3 regions of the Paenibacillus rhizoryzae genome follow, and region 2 is predicted to be linked to each of the others. Evidence: predicted binding sites of a transcription regulator. Region 2 holds the regulator's gene; each other region holds the start of a gene.
The links. Region 2 encodes LexA, which represses DNA repair genes until DNA is damaged. Its sites were predicted from a motif close to CGAACATATGTTCG; they were not measured.
Positions count from the first base shown of each region.

Region 1: addB (helicase-exonuclease AddAB subunit AddB) is a predicted target of LexA. The motif match lies at 2,298-2,311, and genes of this name have one in related genera.
Region 3: recA (recombinase RecA) is a predicted target of LexA. The motif match lies at 2,640-2,653, and genes of this name have one in related genera.

Region 1 covers NZ_JCAALT010000003.1:112,728-117,323, forward strand. Annotated here, with positions in the region: gene AC6ESO_RS09295 (ABC transporter substrate-binding protein) at 1-252, shown strand, start outside; gene AC6ESO_RS09300 (Gfo/Idh/MocA family protein) at 274-1,377, shown strand; gene AC6ESO_RS09305 (ThuA domain-containing protein) at 1,379-2,095, shown strand; gene addB (helicase-exonuclease AddAB subunit AddB) at 2,385-4,596, shown strand, end outside.
Region 2 covers NZ_JCAALT010000001.1:671,655-676,250, reverse strand. Annotated here, with positions in the region: gene AC6ESO_RS03000 (DUF896 domain-containing protein) at 21-224, opposite strand; gene AC6ESO_RS02995 (LysM peptidoglycan-binding domain-containing protein) at 494-871, opposite strand; gene lexA (transcriptional repressor LexA) at 1,059-1,679, shown strand; gene AC6ESO_RS02985 (hypothetical protein) at 1,781-2,359, opposite strand; gene glnA (type I glutamate--ammonia ligase) at 2,490-3,818, opposite strand; gene AC6ESO_RS02975 (MerR family transcriptional regulator) at 3,857-4,267, opposite strand; gene AC6ESO_RS02970 (methionine gamma-lyase family protein) at 4,329-4,596, opposite strand, start outside.
Region 3 covers NZ_JCAALT010000003.1:590,068-594,663, forward strand. Annotated here, with positions in the region: gene rimO (30S ribosomal protein S12 methylthiotransferase RimO) at 1-473, shown strand, start outside; gene pgsA (CDP-diacylglycerol--glycerol-3-phosphate 3-phosphatidyltransferase) at 470-1,045, shown strand; gene AC6ESO_RS11750 (competence/damage-inducible protein A) at 1,158-2,399, shown strand; gene recA (recombinase RecA) at 2,723-3,781, shown strand; gene AC6ESO_RS11760 (RecX family transcriptional regulator) at 3,873-4,538, shown strand.

The DNA.
Region 1 (4,596 bases), on a different contig from region 2:
TATGCGGCTTACAACAAGAGTGCTGAGAAGTCTCGTGCACTTGGTTTTGCTTTCAACGCTGAGCCGGTGAAGACAGAGATTGCAGCAACAAGCAACGTAGAAAAAGAGTTTAAGAATGTCATCGTAACCGGTTCTGTAGATCCGGAGAAATATATCCCAGACTTTATTGCGAAGATGAAAGAAGCCGGTATGGACAAAATCATTGCGGAGAAGCAGAAGCAATTGGACGAATGGGCGAAAGCTAATCAATAAGGATGAAGGATGGGGAGCACCATGAAAGAGATAAAGATCGGTATTATCGGGCTTGGCGGCATGGCAAACGTGCACATGGAGTATATGGCCAAAATCGAAGGTGTTAGCGTTACTGCTATATGCGATTCGAATGCAGAAGCAGTAGAACGTGCCGGGGAGAAGCTGGGCATTCCGGCTGAGAAACGGTATATGAGTTATGAAGCTATAATTGCAGACAGCGATGTGGATGCCGTATTGTCCATCACGCCGAATCAAGTCCATCATGCGATTGTAAAATGCTGCTTGCAGCACGGGAAGCCGTTCATGACGGAAAAGCCATTTACAAGAACCTATTCGGAGGCGCTTGATCTGCTGCAGCAGTATGAAGAGAATCCGATTCAATCGATGGTAGGTTTCTCCTACCGCTACGTTCCTTCATTCCGCTATGCTCGCGATTTGGTTCGTTCCGGCAAGCTGGGAACCGTCCGTCATATCTTCGTGCAGTATTTGCAATCATGGGGGGTTGCGATGGTCGGCACTCCGATGAACTGGCGCTACCGCAGCGAATTAACCGGAACTGGGGCGCTTGGCGATCTTGGTTCCCATATGGTCGATGCCGCACGGTTTATCGTTGGCGAGATTGCGGAAGTGTCTGCTCAAATGAAAACCTTCATCGTGAATCGTCCGGACCCGGCAACAGGTAAGGTAGGCACAGTGGATGTGGATGATTTTACAGGCTTCTTGGCGACGTTGGAATGCGGAGCTGCAGGTGTGTTTCAAACCTCCCGCAATGCTTATGGCTCCGGCAATCAGCTGGAAGTGACGATCTATGGCGATCTTGGCACAGTTTCGGTCAGCTGTGAGCGCGGTCAGGAATTGACTTGGATTCAGCCGCAAGTTGATGCAGCAGACCCATCTATTAGTATGAGTAGTGTTCATAAAGTGCCTGCGCAGTATCATATTACGCAGATGCAGGATTTCATTGATATGCTCCGAGGTCATGTTCGTGAGGAGCTTCCTTCATTGTTGGATGGTTACCGCAATCAAGAGGTGCTTGAAGCCATTCAACAAGCAGCCGAGCAGAAGAGAACCATTGCTTCTGCGGATGTCCGCGAAGCAGCATTGGAAGCGGGAGGTATAAGCTAGTATGACAAAAGTTACAATATGGAATGAGTATCGGCATGAACTAACGAATCCGACCGCGGCTTCTATTTATCCGCAGGGGATTCATCAGGTAATTGCGAGCGGCTTGCAGGCGCATGAGTTAAGCACCTGTACAGCCACTCTGGATGAGGCAGAACACGGACTAACCGAAGAAGTGCTGCAGAACACCGATGTGCTGATTTGGTGGGGACATATGGCACATGATGAAGTCCGAGACGAAATCGTGGAGCGCGTTTATACGAGGGTGCTGGAAGGTATGGGTTTGATCGTACTTCACTCCGGCCACTATTCTAAAATATTTAAGAAGCTGATGGGCACAACCTGCGCGCTCAAATGGCGGGAAGCGGATGAGAAAGAGCGACTATGGGTAGTCGATCCCGCGCACCCGATCGCAGCGGGCATTGGCGAGTTTATTGAGCTGGAGCGGGAAGAAATGTACGGCGAGCATTTCGATATTCCGGCACCGGATGAGCTTGTATTCGTGAGCTGGTTCCAAGGCGGGGAAATCTTCCGCAGCGGCTGCACGTATAAGCGCGGGCAAGGAAATATCTTTTATTTCCGACCGGGACACGAGACATATCCAACGTACCACAATCAAGACGTAATCCGCGTCATCGCAAACGCGGTGAAGTGGTCGGCAGCAGGAAAAGGCGCAGCACCAAAGTATGGCCATGTGCCGGTGCCTCTTGAAACGCTATAAGGTTAACGTGCAGCGCATTAGCGCTGCACGTTTTTTGTTGCAAGGGGCTGATGAAAGGCCGGATGCCGAATGTAGAACTTAAATTGTAGAATGTAGAATTATTTCAGCCAAATGACTGGGGTGAAAATCTAACGAACCGTAAGGCATTATTCCTCCGTTGATTGGTTATCTGGAACAAAGAACAATTTACCTTCATATAAATCGAACAAACGTTTGCTTTTTGGGGTGAAACAAGATTAGGCGTATGGTAGAATAGTAGAATCGAATAACGAGAAGAGGTTGGCGGATTATGACGCTCCGATTTGTAATTGGCCGGTCAGGGTCGGGTAAGACCCATTATTGTTTGGATCGAATTCGCAGCAGCCTGCTGGCGCAGCCAGATGGGCCGCCGATCGTCATATTAGTGCCGGAGCAGGCAACCTTCCAAACGGAATACGCATTGCTGAACCATGCAGAGCTTAGTGGTTCAATACGAGCGCAGGCGCTCAGCTTCCGCCGTCTGTCTTTCCGGATTATGCAGGAGACTGGCGGCACGGCACTGGTTCCAATCAGCGAGAACGGCAAGAATATGCTGCTTTACAAAATCGTCCACCGTCTCGAGGAGCAGCTGCAATTGTTCAAAGGCAGCGAGACCCAGCATGGATTTATCGAACGTCTGGGCGAGCTGATGACCGAGTGGAAACGATACGGGATCGGCACAGACGAGCTGTCCTCCTTCGTCGAAAGCCGCATGCCTCAGAAGGGCAGCTCGCTGCTAGGGAGAAAACTTCATGATCTACAAATGATAGCCTCAGGCCTTGAGCGTGAATTGGACGGGCTTTATGTGGATGCCGAGGATTATTTGAGCTGGCTGGTTAAAGGCTTTCATCAAGCGCCTTCTATGGCGGATACAGAGATTTGGGTAGATGGCTTTCACGGCTTTACGCCCAAGGAATTCGATGCGCTAGGCACGTTGATGAAGTACTCCAAAGGTATGACGGTGACGCTATGTCTGGACAAGCTTTACGAACAAAGCGAGCAGCCGCATGAACTGGATCTATTCCGGCCGACTGCGGAGACCTATATGAAGCTGCGCGATTTGGCAGTCGAGAACGGCGTAGAGATCGAAGAGCCTGTCCTGTTAAGCGGAACGCCTTACAGGTTCAAGGAAAACCCGATGCTTGCGCATATGGAACGCCATTACGGCGGAAGGAAACCTCTTAATCTGTCGGAGACTGAGTTGAATCAAGGAGGCGTATCGCTCCATGCCGCAGCTAATCGCCGTGCAGAAGTAGAAGCGGTAGCTCGCGATATTACGCGCAGAGTACGTGATGAAGGGCTGCGCTATCGGGATATGGCCGTTATGGTACGGAATGCGCCTGATTACAACGATTATATTAAAGCCGTATTCGCCGATTACGGCATTCCCTTCTTCCTCGATCAGAAGAATGGTGCGCTTCATCATCCATTCGTCGAGTTTATTCGTTCCGCGCTGGAAATCGCGACGCACGGCTGGCGTTATGAAGCCGTATTCCGCTGTATTAAATCAGAGCTTCTCATTCCAGAGGATGGCAGCATAACGCGGGAAACGTTTGATTTGCTGGAGAACTATGCGCTTGCAGCAGGCATGAACGGCAACAGATGGACGACGCTCAGCCAGTGGAAGCCTTTAATGCGAGATACGCTGGATGGCGATCCCGTTCAAGCGGGCGAGAATGAGCTGCGAGAATTTGATGCTATAATGGCCGCCAGGGAAGCGGTTGTACCGATTCTGCGAAAATTCAGCAGAGAGATGAAGAAAGCCAGCAGCGTCAGACAAATGTGCGAGGCCATGTACAGACTGCTCGTCACAATCGAAGCGCCGGATCGGATGGAGCGCTGGAGCCGCAAAGCGATTGCGGATGGCAATCCCCTGCGGGCGAGAGAGCACCGGCAGCTGTGGGACGGCGTTATGGATTTGCTCGATCAGCTGACCGAAATGACGGGAAGCGAATCGATGCCGCTCGAGCTGTTCACGGGCATGGTGGAGACGGGACTTGAGAGCTTAAAGCTTGCATCCGTTCCGCCTTCGCTTGATCAAGTGTTGATCGGAAGCATGGATCGTACGCGCTCCGGTCAAATCACAATCTGTTATTTGCTCGGTGCGAACGACGGCGTCATGCCGCAGCGCATGCAGGAGGATGGCGTACTGACCGAGCAGGAGCGTGAAACGCTGGAATACGGCGGACTTGTCATGGCGCCGGGCGTTCGTCGCAAGCTGCTGGATGAGCGGTTCATGATCTACAACGCGCTTACGACCCCAAGCGAGCATCTGTGGATAAGCTGGCCGCAGTCGGATGAAGAAGGGAAAAGCTTGCTTCCTTCCGAAATTATTCGCCATATTAAAGGACTCTTCCCCGGCATGATGGAGAAGGGAATCGCAGGCGAGCCTGTTCCGGCTATGCCGGAGTCCGAGCAGCAAGCATTTATGGCACATCCTGAACGAACGCTCTCATACCTAATCACGCAATTGCGGATTTGGA
Region 2 (4,596 bases):
CTCCTTCGAATAGACTGCTGCTAATGCTTGATCGTACCTTCCCCGTCCTCTTCGTCTTCCACATATTTAATGGTATCGAGTTGATTACGGAAGTTTTTCTTGAAATTCTCAAGATATAAACGGCGAAGCTCGTCGCGTTCGACCAGTTCCTCCGGTGATAACCCTACTGTTTTGTTCTTTCGGGAGAGTTCATTAATACGGGCGATGATCTTTTCCATTTCCATTATGCTCCTTTCCTGATTCGGCCAACATGTCATTCTTTACTTTGACATTTTTAATTGCCCATTGTCAAGGCGAAATGGCCCTATCTGGGGCTTGAATCGACCTGTCTTGGCCGTGCTTTATCCGCATCTGGTTCGCCTTATTATTACGTTATGCCGCTAGAAATGAAAAAAGCCTGAGCAGTGAAGACTCAGACTTGTGAATGCGGATCCACTCGGATCGTAATGTAAGGATGTACTCCTACTATAAGAAGCTGAAACCGTGCATCTATTTATTCAACGGGTATAATCAAGGATTGTCCGGCTTGCAGCGAACTAGAGGTCAAGTTGTTTCGTTGTTTTAAGTTGAATACAACATGGCGAATATCTTCACCTTCTTTCCGAATACTGCTTGCGATGTTCCATAGCGTGTCACCGGACCCAACAACGACGATCTGCTCCGAAGCTGTAGGTGCTGCCGGATGTTCGCTGTTCGCTTGGCTTGTCATCAGTGACAGTCCTGTGAAGAGCAGTACGAAGAACAGTGTTGCTGCAGCAAGTCTCATTAATAAGCGTTCTGTTCTTCTATCTTGCCAAGTGCGCTTCACAGCGCGACTATTGCGAGTTTCACCTTTATAATTAGAAGAGTAAGTGGACATCGTTGTCATCATTCTCCAGCACCCCAAACGTTTGTTCTATTTGTTAAACTTAGAATAACACGAACATTTGTTTGTGGTCAAGCGTTTTTGGAACATTTGTTCGTAAAAATATGCGAACCTGTGTTTCTCGAACTTATGTTTGTACGAACTCCGGTTCTGTGCTATAATTTGACACAAATGAAACTTTGGAGTGATTCCGGTGTCGAAACTTTCAAACCGCCAGCAGGCGATACTAGAATTCATTAAGACGGAAGTACGCGAGAAAGGCTATCCGCCTTCCGTTCGTGAGATCGGTGAAGCGGTCGGACTCGCTTCCAGCTCAACTGTCCACGGCCATCTTGATCGCCTGGAGAAGAAAGGCCTTATTCGCCGCGATCCAACCAAACCTCGCGCAATCGAGATTTTGGACGGCGAAGACAACGAGATTCCATTCCCGCTTTCCATCGCGAAGGTTCCTGTAGTAGGTAAGGTAACTGCCGGTGTACCGATTACGGCAACAGAGAATATCGAGGATTACTTCCCCCTTCCGGCTGACAGAGTCGGCGACCACAACGTCTTTATTCTTAACGTCGTTGGAGAAAGTATGATCGAAGCAGGCATTCATAACGGCGATTACGTCATTGTCCGCCAACAGCAAACCGCTTCGAACGGCGATATCGTCGTTGCAATGACAGAAGAAGACGAAGCTACTGTGAAGACCTTCTATAAAGAAAAGGATCATATCCGTCTTCAACCGGAGAACTCGACGATGGAACCGATCCGTCTGCGTAACGTCTCCATTCTAGGTAAAGTCATCGGACTTTTCCGCGACATCCACTAATACACGCATCAAAGGGGCATTTCCTTATCGCTGCAGCAGCGATCGGAAATGCCCCTTTTCTGTCTGCCCCGCGCAGATGTGCCTCCGTTATGTCAGCTAACCTACAATTCTCGGAACAACAACTGACGATAAGTGAATTTACTGCTCTTGTACTTGAAGTTTAAAGCAATGCCCGAGAAATCAATTTGAATGGATTTCAGCGCATATGCCGTTACTTTTTGTCGAATCAAATTGGATAATCGAGTTCGATTCTTATTGTTCACAGCTGCGGCTACCGCTGCAGCGTATGTTGAAGAAGATAAAAGCGCTCTGTAGAAAGGCAAGACCGCTCTAGCAATAGCGCGATGAATCGGAGTGGAGAACGTAAATTGGGTCGACCCCGGTGGTATCGTCGTGCCGGCGGAATATAGCAGGATCGGTTCCGGAAACTTGAAATCAAAGAAATAGCCAATGCCGTTTGTAGAGAAACCGTCCAAATCAGCAGATGGCACCACGGATTTAAACAATGCCGATAAAGTATCTAAGTCCGCGCCTCTTATAGCCTTCGACCACTTCAACGCATAGGAATAGCTCTGTACAATTTTCTTAAAGAATGGCACCATCGTTGCTGCTACGTGTTTTAATATCGCCCCGGTAAGACGAAACGGTTGCTCCTCTTTTGTCGCTGCTTTCTTCCTCACATAGGCTCCTCCTTCATGAATGGCTATTGTGGCATACTATGCGAAAGCAGAGGTACAAGTGCGGACACACTTCCTCCCATAGACGCAAAAAAACCCTCAACGCCGGATGGCATCAAGGGTTTCGTCGGTTCTAGTAGAGCGTCAAGTACTGATCGCGTTCCCACTCGTGGATTTGCGTACGGTACATGTCCCACTCGATTTCTTTAAGCTCATAGAAGTGAGCAAGCGCGTGATCGCCAAGCGCTTCACAAATGACTTCGCTGCGAAGCAGCTCTGTCAATGCTTCTTTCAAGTCATCCGGCAAGGTAGGGATGCCCTCTTCGATACGCTCCTCATCCGTCATCACGTAGATGTTACGGTCAGTCGGAGCCGGCAGCGGAGTCTTGTTGCGGATACCGTCAAGGCCTGCTTTAAGCATAACAGCAAGAGCCAGGTATGGATTAGCCGCGGGGTCTGGGCTGCGGACTTCTATCCGTGTGCTTAGACCGCGCGAGGCAGGAATACGAATCATCGGACTACGGTTACTTGCAGACCATGCTACGTAACAAGGTGCTTCATAGCCCGGAACCAGACGCTTGTACGAATTTACTGTAGGGTTAGTAATCGCTGAGAAAGCACGTGCATGGTTCAGTACACCGGCCATGTAATAACGAGCTATTTGGCTTAGGCCAAGCTTGTCGCTCTCATCGTAGAACGCGTTCACGTTGCCGCGGAACAACGACTGGTGACAGTGCATACCGGAACCATTTACACCGAATAGCGGTTTAGGCATGAACGAAGCATGCAGTCCGTGCTGGCGAGCAATCGTTTTGACAACCAGCTTGAACGTTTGAATTTGATCGGCTGCTTTAATCGCATCCGCATATTTGAAGTCGATTTCGTGCTGGCCCGGAGCCACCTCATGGTGAGAAGCTTCGATTTCAAAGCCCATTTCTTCCAGTGTCAATACGATTTCACGGCGGCAGTTCTCACCAAGATCCATCGGAGCAAGGTCGAAGTATCCACCTTGGTCGTTAAGCTCTGTAGTTGGGTTGCCTTTCTCATCTGTTTTGAATAGGAAAAATTCCGGTTCTGGACCAACGTTCATTGCAGTAAAGCCAAGCTCGTCCGCTTCCTTCAGAACGCGCTTCAGAATGCCGCGCGGATCTCCGGCAAATGGCGTACCGTCAGGCATATATACGTCACAGATCAGACGGGCAATACGATCTTCTGCAACCCACGGGAATACAACCCATGTATCAAGGTCCGGATAGAGGTACATGTCGGATTCTTCAATCCGCACATATCCTTCGATGGACGAGCCGTCGAACATCATTTTGTTATCGAGTGCCTTTTCCAGCTGACTTACCGGAATTTCGACGTTCTTGATCGTTCCCAGCAAATCGGTGAACTGAAGTCGAATAAACCGGACATTCTGTTCTTTGCAAATACGTCTGATGTCATCTTTGTTGTAGCTCACAGAATCATCTCCTTAAAGGCTAATTAGTTTGCATCATTTTACTTTTTGTTATAGAAACGGGACAGCTGGCCTTGAATCATAGATGCTTTGCCAGGTCTCTTCTCTAGCAACTGCTGCTTAAGCAATCGATGCAATTGTGCATCGGAGAGCTCCCGACGCTTCACTTCCGACAGCTCGCTGACGACTGTCGCGTCTTCGGATTCCTTGGATACAGGGTTCATTACTTGCTTAATGCCCGCAATGTTAACGCCCTTCTCGATTAACGATTTAATCTCTAGCAGCCTCTCCACATCGTTGAACGAGAACAGCCGCTGGTTCCCAGACGTACGAGCGGGCACTATCAGTTCATGCTGCTCGTAGTAACGGATTTGCCTCGCGGTCAAGTCGGTCAACTTCATGACGATGCCGATCGGAAAAAGCGCCATATTTCTGCGTATTTCGTCACCCATGTCGCATCAACCTTCCAGTTTCTGATATATGCTACCATTGTACCGCTGTGCCAAAAACGTGTCAAGTCGTGTGAGGTTTAATTACAACCAACTCGCGCTCAGCTAGTACCGTTAAAGCATTCAGAACACCGTATTTGACGTGCGCGTAAGTAAGTCCGCCTTGCATATAAGCGATGTACGGTTCCCGGATCGGAGCATCCGCTGACAGCTCCAAACTGCCGCCCTGCATGAAGGTCCCCGCAGCCATAATAACGGGGTGTTCGTAGCCAGGCATGTCCCATGGTTCCGGCACTACGTGGGCATCAACGGCCGATGCTTTCTGTACGCCC
Region 3 (4,596 bases), on a different contig from region 2:
TAGTGCAGCGTATTCGTGCACGTATTCCGGATGTAGCGCTTCGGACTTCCATCATTGTTGGCTTCCCAGGCGAAACCAATGAGGATTTCGAGCGACTGTGCGATTTCGTTCGCGAGATGAAATTTGATCGTTTGGGCGTGTTCACGTATTCAGCGGAAGAGGATACTCCAGCGGTTCGTTTGCCGGATGCTGTTCCTGACGATGTGAAAGAGTGGCGCTCCAATACGCTTATGGAAATTCAGCGCGAAGTATCCAAAGAGCTTAGCGGCAAACATGTCGGCAAAGAGATCGACGTGCTGGTAGAACGCTATGACGGCCGCAGTGATGTATACGTTGGCCGCTCGGAATACGATGCACCTGAGATTGACGGTGAAGTGTTTATCTCGAAATGTAAGGCCGCAATCGGCGAAATTCAAAGAGTGCGTATTACGCATGCTTATGAGTTTGATATGTCCGGGGAGGGGCTCGCGTGAATTTAGCCAACCGCATTACGCTTGTCCGCATCTTTTTGGTGCCTATAATTATGGTGCTGCTGCTGATCAATGTTGATCTCAAGCCGCTCACCTATGATGATTTTTCCATTACTTGGAATCAGATTTTGGCCGCGCTGGTCTTTATCGTTGCAGCGAGCACAGATGGACTTGACGGCTATATTGCACGCAAGAACAAAATCGTCACTAATTTGGGCAAGCTGTTAGATCCGCTGGCAGACAAGCTGTTAGTTGCGGCGGTGCTTATTTCGCTTGTCGAAATGGCTAAGCTTGATGCTTGGATCGCGATCGTAATCATTAGTCGTGAGTTTGCAGTCACCGGCCTTCGCCAGATTGCACTGCTTGAAGGCTCTGTTCTGGCTGCCAGCACGTGGGGCAAATGGAAGACAGCCGTTCAAATTACGATGATTATCGCGTTATTGCTTAACAATTTCCCGTTTGCGTTTCTGGACTTTCCTTTCGATTTGATCTCTAGTTATGCAGCGGCACTCATCACGGTTTACTCCGGTATCGATTATTTTGTGAAAAATAAAAATCTCATTCCGGTAGCCTAAACCGGCATTGAACATGTAGCATCACTTCTTCTGTTCTTCAGGAAGGGGTGATGCTTTGCTTTTCCTCAATCGAGTTTCTATTCCACCTTATACATAGATTGGAGCTGCTGTCATGCGCGCTGAAATTATTGCTGTAGGTACGGAATTGCTTCTGGGTCAGACTGTGAATACGAATGCTACATATTTGTCTCAAGGGCTTGCGGAGCTTGGCGTTGATGTTTATTTTCAAACCGTCGTCGGCGATAATGCCGGCCGGATCCGCCAAGCGATCGAGCTTGCGCGCACAAGAGCCGATCTCATTCTCTTTACCGGCGGCCTTGGGCCGACGATGGACGACTTAACGAAGGACGCACTGGCGGATTATTTGAACCGTCCCATTGAGATCCATCAGCCGTCCATGGACAAAATAGAAGAGTTGTTCAGTTCGCGCGGTATTCATATGGTGGAGAGCAACCGTCGTCAGGCGCATCTGATCGAAGGCAGCGATCCGCTGATGAATGATGCGGGGTTAGCTGTAGGAAATGCGCTTACCTTGGATGGAACGAGCTATGTGCTGTTACCAGGGCCGCCGCGTGAAATGAAACCGATGTTTGATGGGCCGGCTAAAGCGTGGATCAGATCCGTCATGGGGGAAGAGCGCAAGCTGTTCTCGCGTTTGCTTATGTTCGCCGGAATCGGTGAATCCAGCTTGGAGCAGGCCATCATTGATTTAATTGAAGGTCAATCGGATCCGTCGATTGCTCCATATGCCAAAGAAGGCGAAGTCGCCATTCGGATTTCGACGAAAGCATTGGACGAGCAGGAGGCAGAAGCGCGGCTCAAGTCCGCAGAGGAGCAAATTCTTGCACGCGTTGGTACGCATCTGTACGCTCGTGAGGACATTCCGCTTGAGGAAGCCGTCATAAGACAGCTGCGCGCAACCGGACGCTCGCTAGCCAGCGCTGAGAGTCTTACAGGCGGTTTATTCTCGCAGCTCGTGACACAGGTGCCCGGGAGCAGCGGAGAGTTCGTTGGCGGCGTCGTCACGTACACCAATTTAATGAAACATAAATTGCTGAGCATCCCGATGTCGCAGCTCGAAGGAACAGATGCACCTGGTGCAATCAGCGAATCTACCGCGGCGCTTATGGCGGAGCGGGTGCGCGAACTCGCAGACAGCGATTTCGGCGTATCGTTAACCGGTGTAGCCGGTCCGGCCGAGTCCGAGGGGAAACCGGTCGGACTTGTGTATTTTGGACTTTCGGAGCGCGGGAAGCCAACTCAGGTGTTCACGGCGCATCTTAGCGGCAGCAGAGGCATTATTCGACTTCGTGCGGCGAAGTCACTTCTTTATCGGCTGTGGCAGGCGCTATAAGCTAGAATAAATTGCTAATTTAAGCTTGCCAGATGATTAATTTTCGACTATAATCGACATTAGTTAGCGGAAGAACCGTGGCGAAGATTACTTTGCTGCGGTTCTTTTTTTAACGTTATAGACATGTATAAGTTTCCACGATTATATGTCTAGAAGGTCTAAAGGAAGAAACCTGCCGCACCTCTAAAGTGCGGCTATAGCTGTTTCTTCTTGTCTCTCTATTTGGCCAAATGAGAAATAAGAATATATGTTCGCAAAAACGCTTGTCAAAGTGGTAGAAACAAGGTATCATGAAAGTATAAATTATAAGGGATGTGGATTCGTTGGCAGATCGTAAAGCCGCATTAGAAATGGCATTGCGTCAAATAGAGAAGCAATTTGGTAAAGGCTCCATCATGAAGCTTGGTGAATCAACTCATATGCAAGTTGAAACAGTGTCCAGCGGTGCACTTGCATTAGATATTGCACTTGGAATTGGCGGCTTCCCACGCGGCCGGATTATTGAAGTATACGGACCGGAATCTTCCGGTAAAACAACAGTTGCGCTTCATGCGATCGCAGAAGTACAACGTGCAGGCGGACAAGCTGCATTTATCGATGCGGAGCATGCACTTGATCCTTCGTATGCAAGCAAGCTTGGCGTTAACATTGACGAATTGCTTCTGTCTCAGCCGGATACGGGTGAACAAGGCCTAGAGATCGCGGAAGCACTGGTTCGCAGTGGCGCGGTAGACATAGTCGTTGTTGACTCCGTTGCGGCACTCGTGCCGAAAGCGGAAATCGAAGGCGACATGGGAGATTCCCATGTTGGTTTGCAAGCGCGTTTGATGTCGCAAGCACTTCGCAAGCTCTCCGGTGCGATCAGCAAGTCGAAGACGATCACGATCTTTATCAACCAGCTTCGTGAGAAGGTCGGCGTTATGTTCGGTAATCCTGAGACAACACCAGGCGGCCGTGCACTGAAGTTCTACTCCACAATCCGCCTTGATGTTCGTCGTATCGAGTCCATTAAGCAAGGCAACGACGTTGTCGGTAACCGGACACGTATTAAAGTTGTTAAGAACAAAGTAGCTCCTCCTTTCAAACAAGCCGAAGTCGACATCATGTATGGCGAAGGCATCTCTAGAGAGGGAAGCATCGTGGATATCGGCGTTGAGCAGGATATCGTTCAGAAGAGCGGTGCATGGTTCTCCTATAACGGCGAGCGTCTTGGACAAGGCCGTGAGAACGCGAAGCAATTCCTTAAAGATCATAAGGACATTGCGGCTGTGATCGAGAAGCAGATCCGCGAAGCCAGCAACATGGCGGCTGCAGCTGCAGCTGGAACTGCATTCAGCGAGGACGATGAGGACGAGGACGAGTTGGATCTGGATTTGGAATAAACCGATTATGTTCGGTTACCGGGAGAAGCACCTGTAAAGGTGCTTCTCTATTTATTAAGCAAGTGAGTGTGGAAGTGGAGGAGGGACAGAGGTGCTAGTAATTACAGGCGTTGAACAGGACCGGAAATCCAAGCAGCGCTATCATCTGTTTGTCAATGATTCGCAAGAACCGCACACCAGCGTACATGAAGACCTACTGATTAAATTTCGACTGCTGAAGGGCAGAGAAATTCATGCGGATGAGCTGAAGCAGATTGTCGAAGAAGACACCAGGCATCGGGCGTACATTCTTTCTTTATCCTATTTAGGGGCAAGGCAGCGGACGGAGAAGGAGATTAAGCAGTATTTGGCGCGGAAGGAAATTGATCCCGAATCTGCAGAGAAGGCGATCGAGCGTCTGACGCAGGAAGGTTTGGTAAACGATAAACAATATGCCAATATGTATGCTTCTGAACGGATGCGGACTCAGATGAAAGGGCGCCGCTTATTGCAGCAGGAGCTTGTGCAGCGAGGGATCTCCAGAGACATGGCGAAGCAGGCTTCCCAGAAGCTGAATGAGCAGTCAGAGACGGATATCGCTATACGTGCCGCTCATAAGAAATGGCCACATATAAAAGGTGAACCTCGCGAGAAGAAACAGAAATTAGCGGTGTTTCTGCTGCGCCGCGGGTTTCCGATGAATACGGTAAGAGAAGCGGTAAAGGCTGCTGTTCTCGGAATGGAAGATGATGAGGATGGGCATATGCTTGACAATTGATTTTCACAAAAGATAAAATAAGTTTGTATTCTTTATTCTAGAATCGATTTTCCTTCCA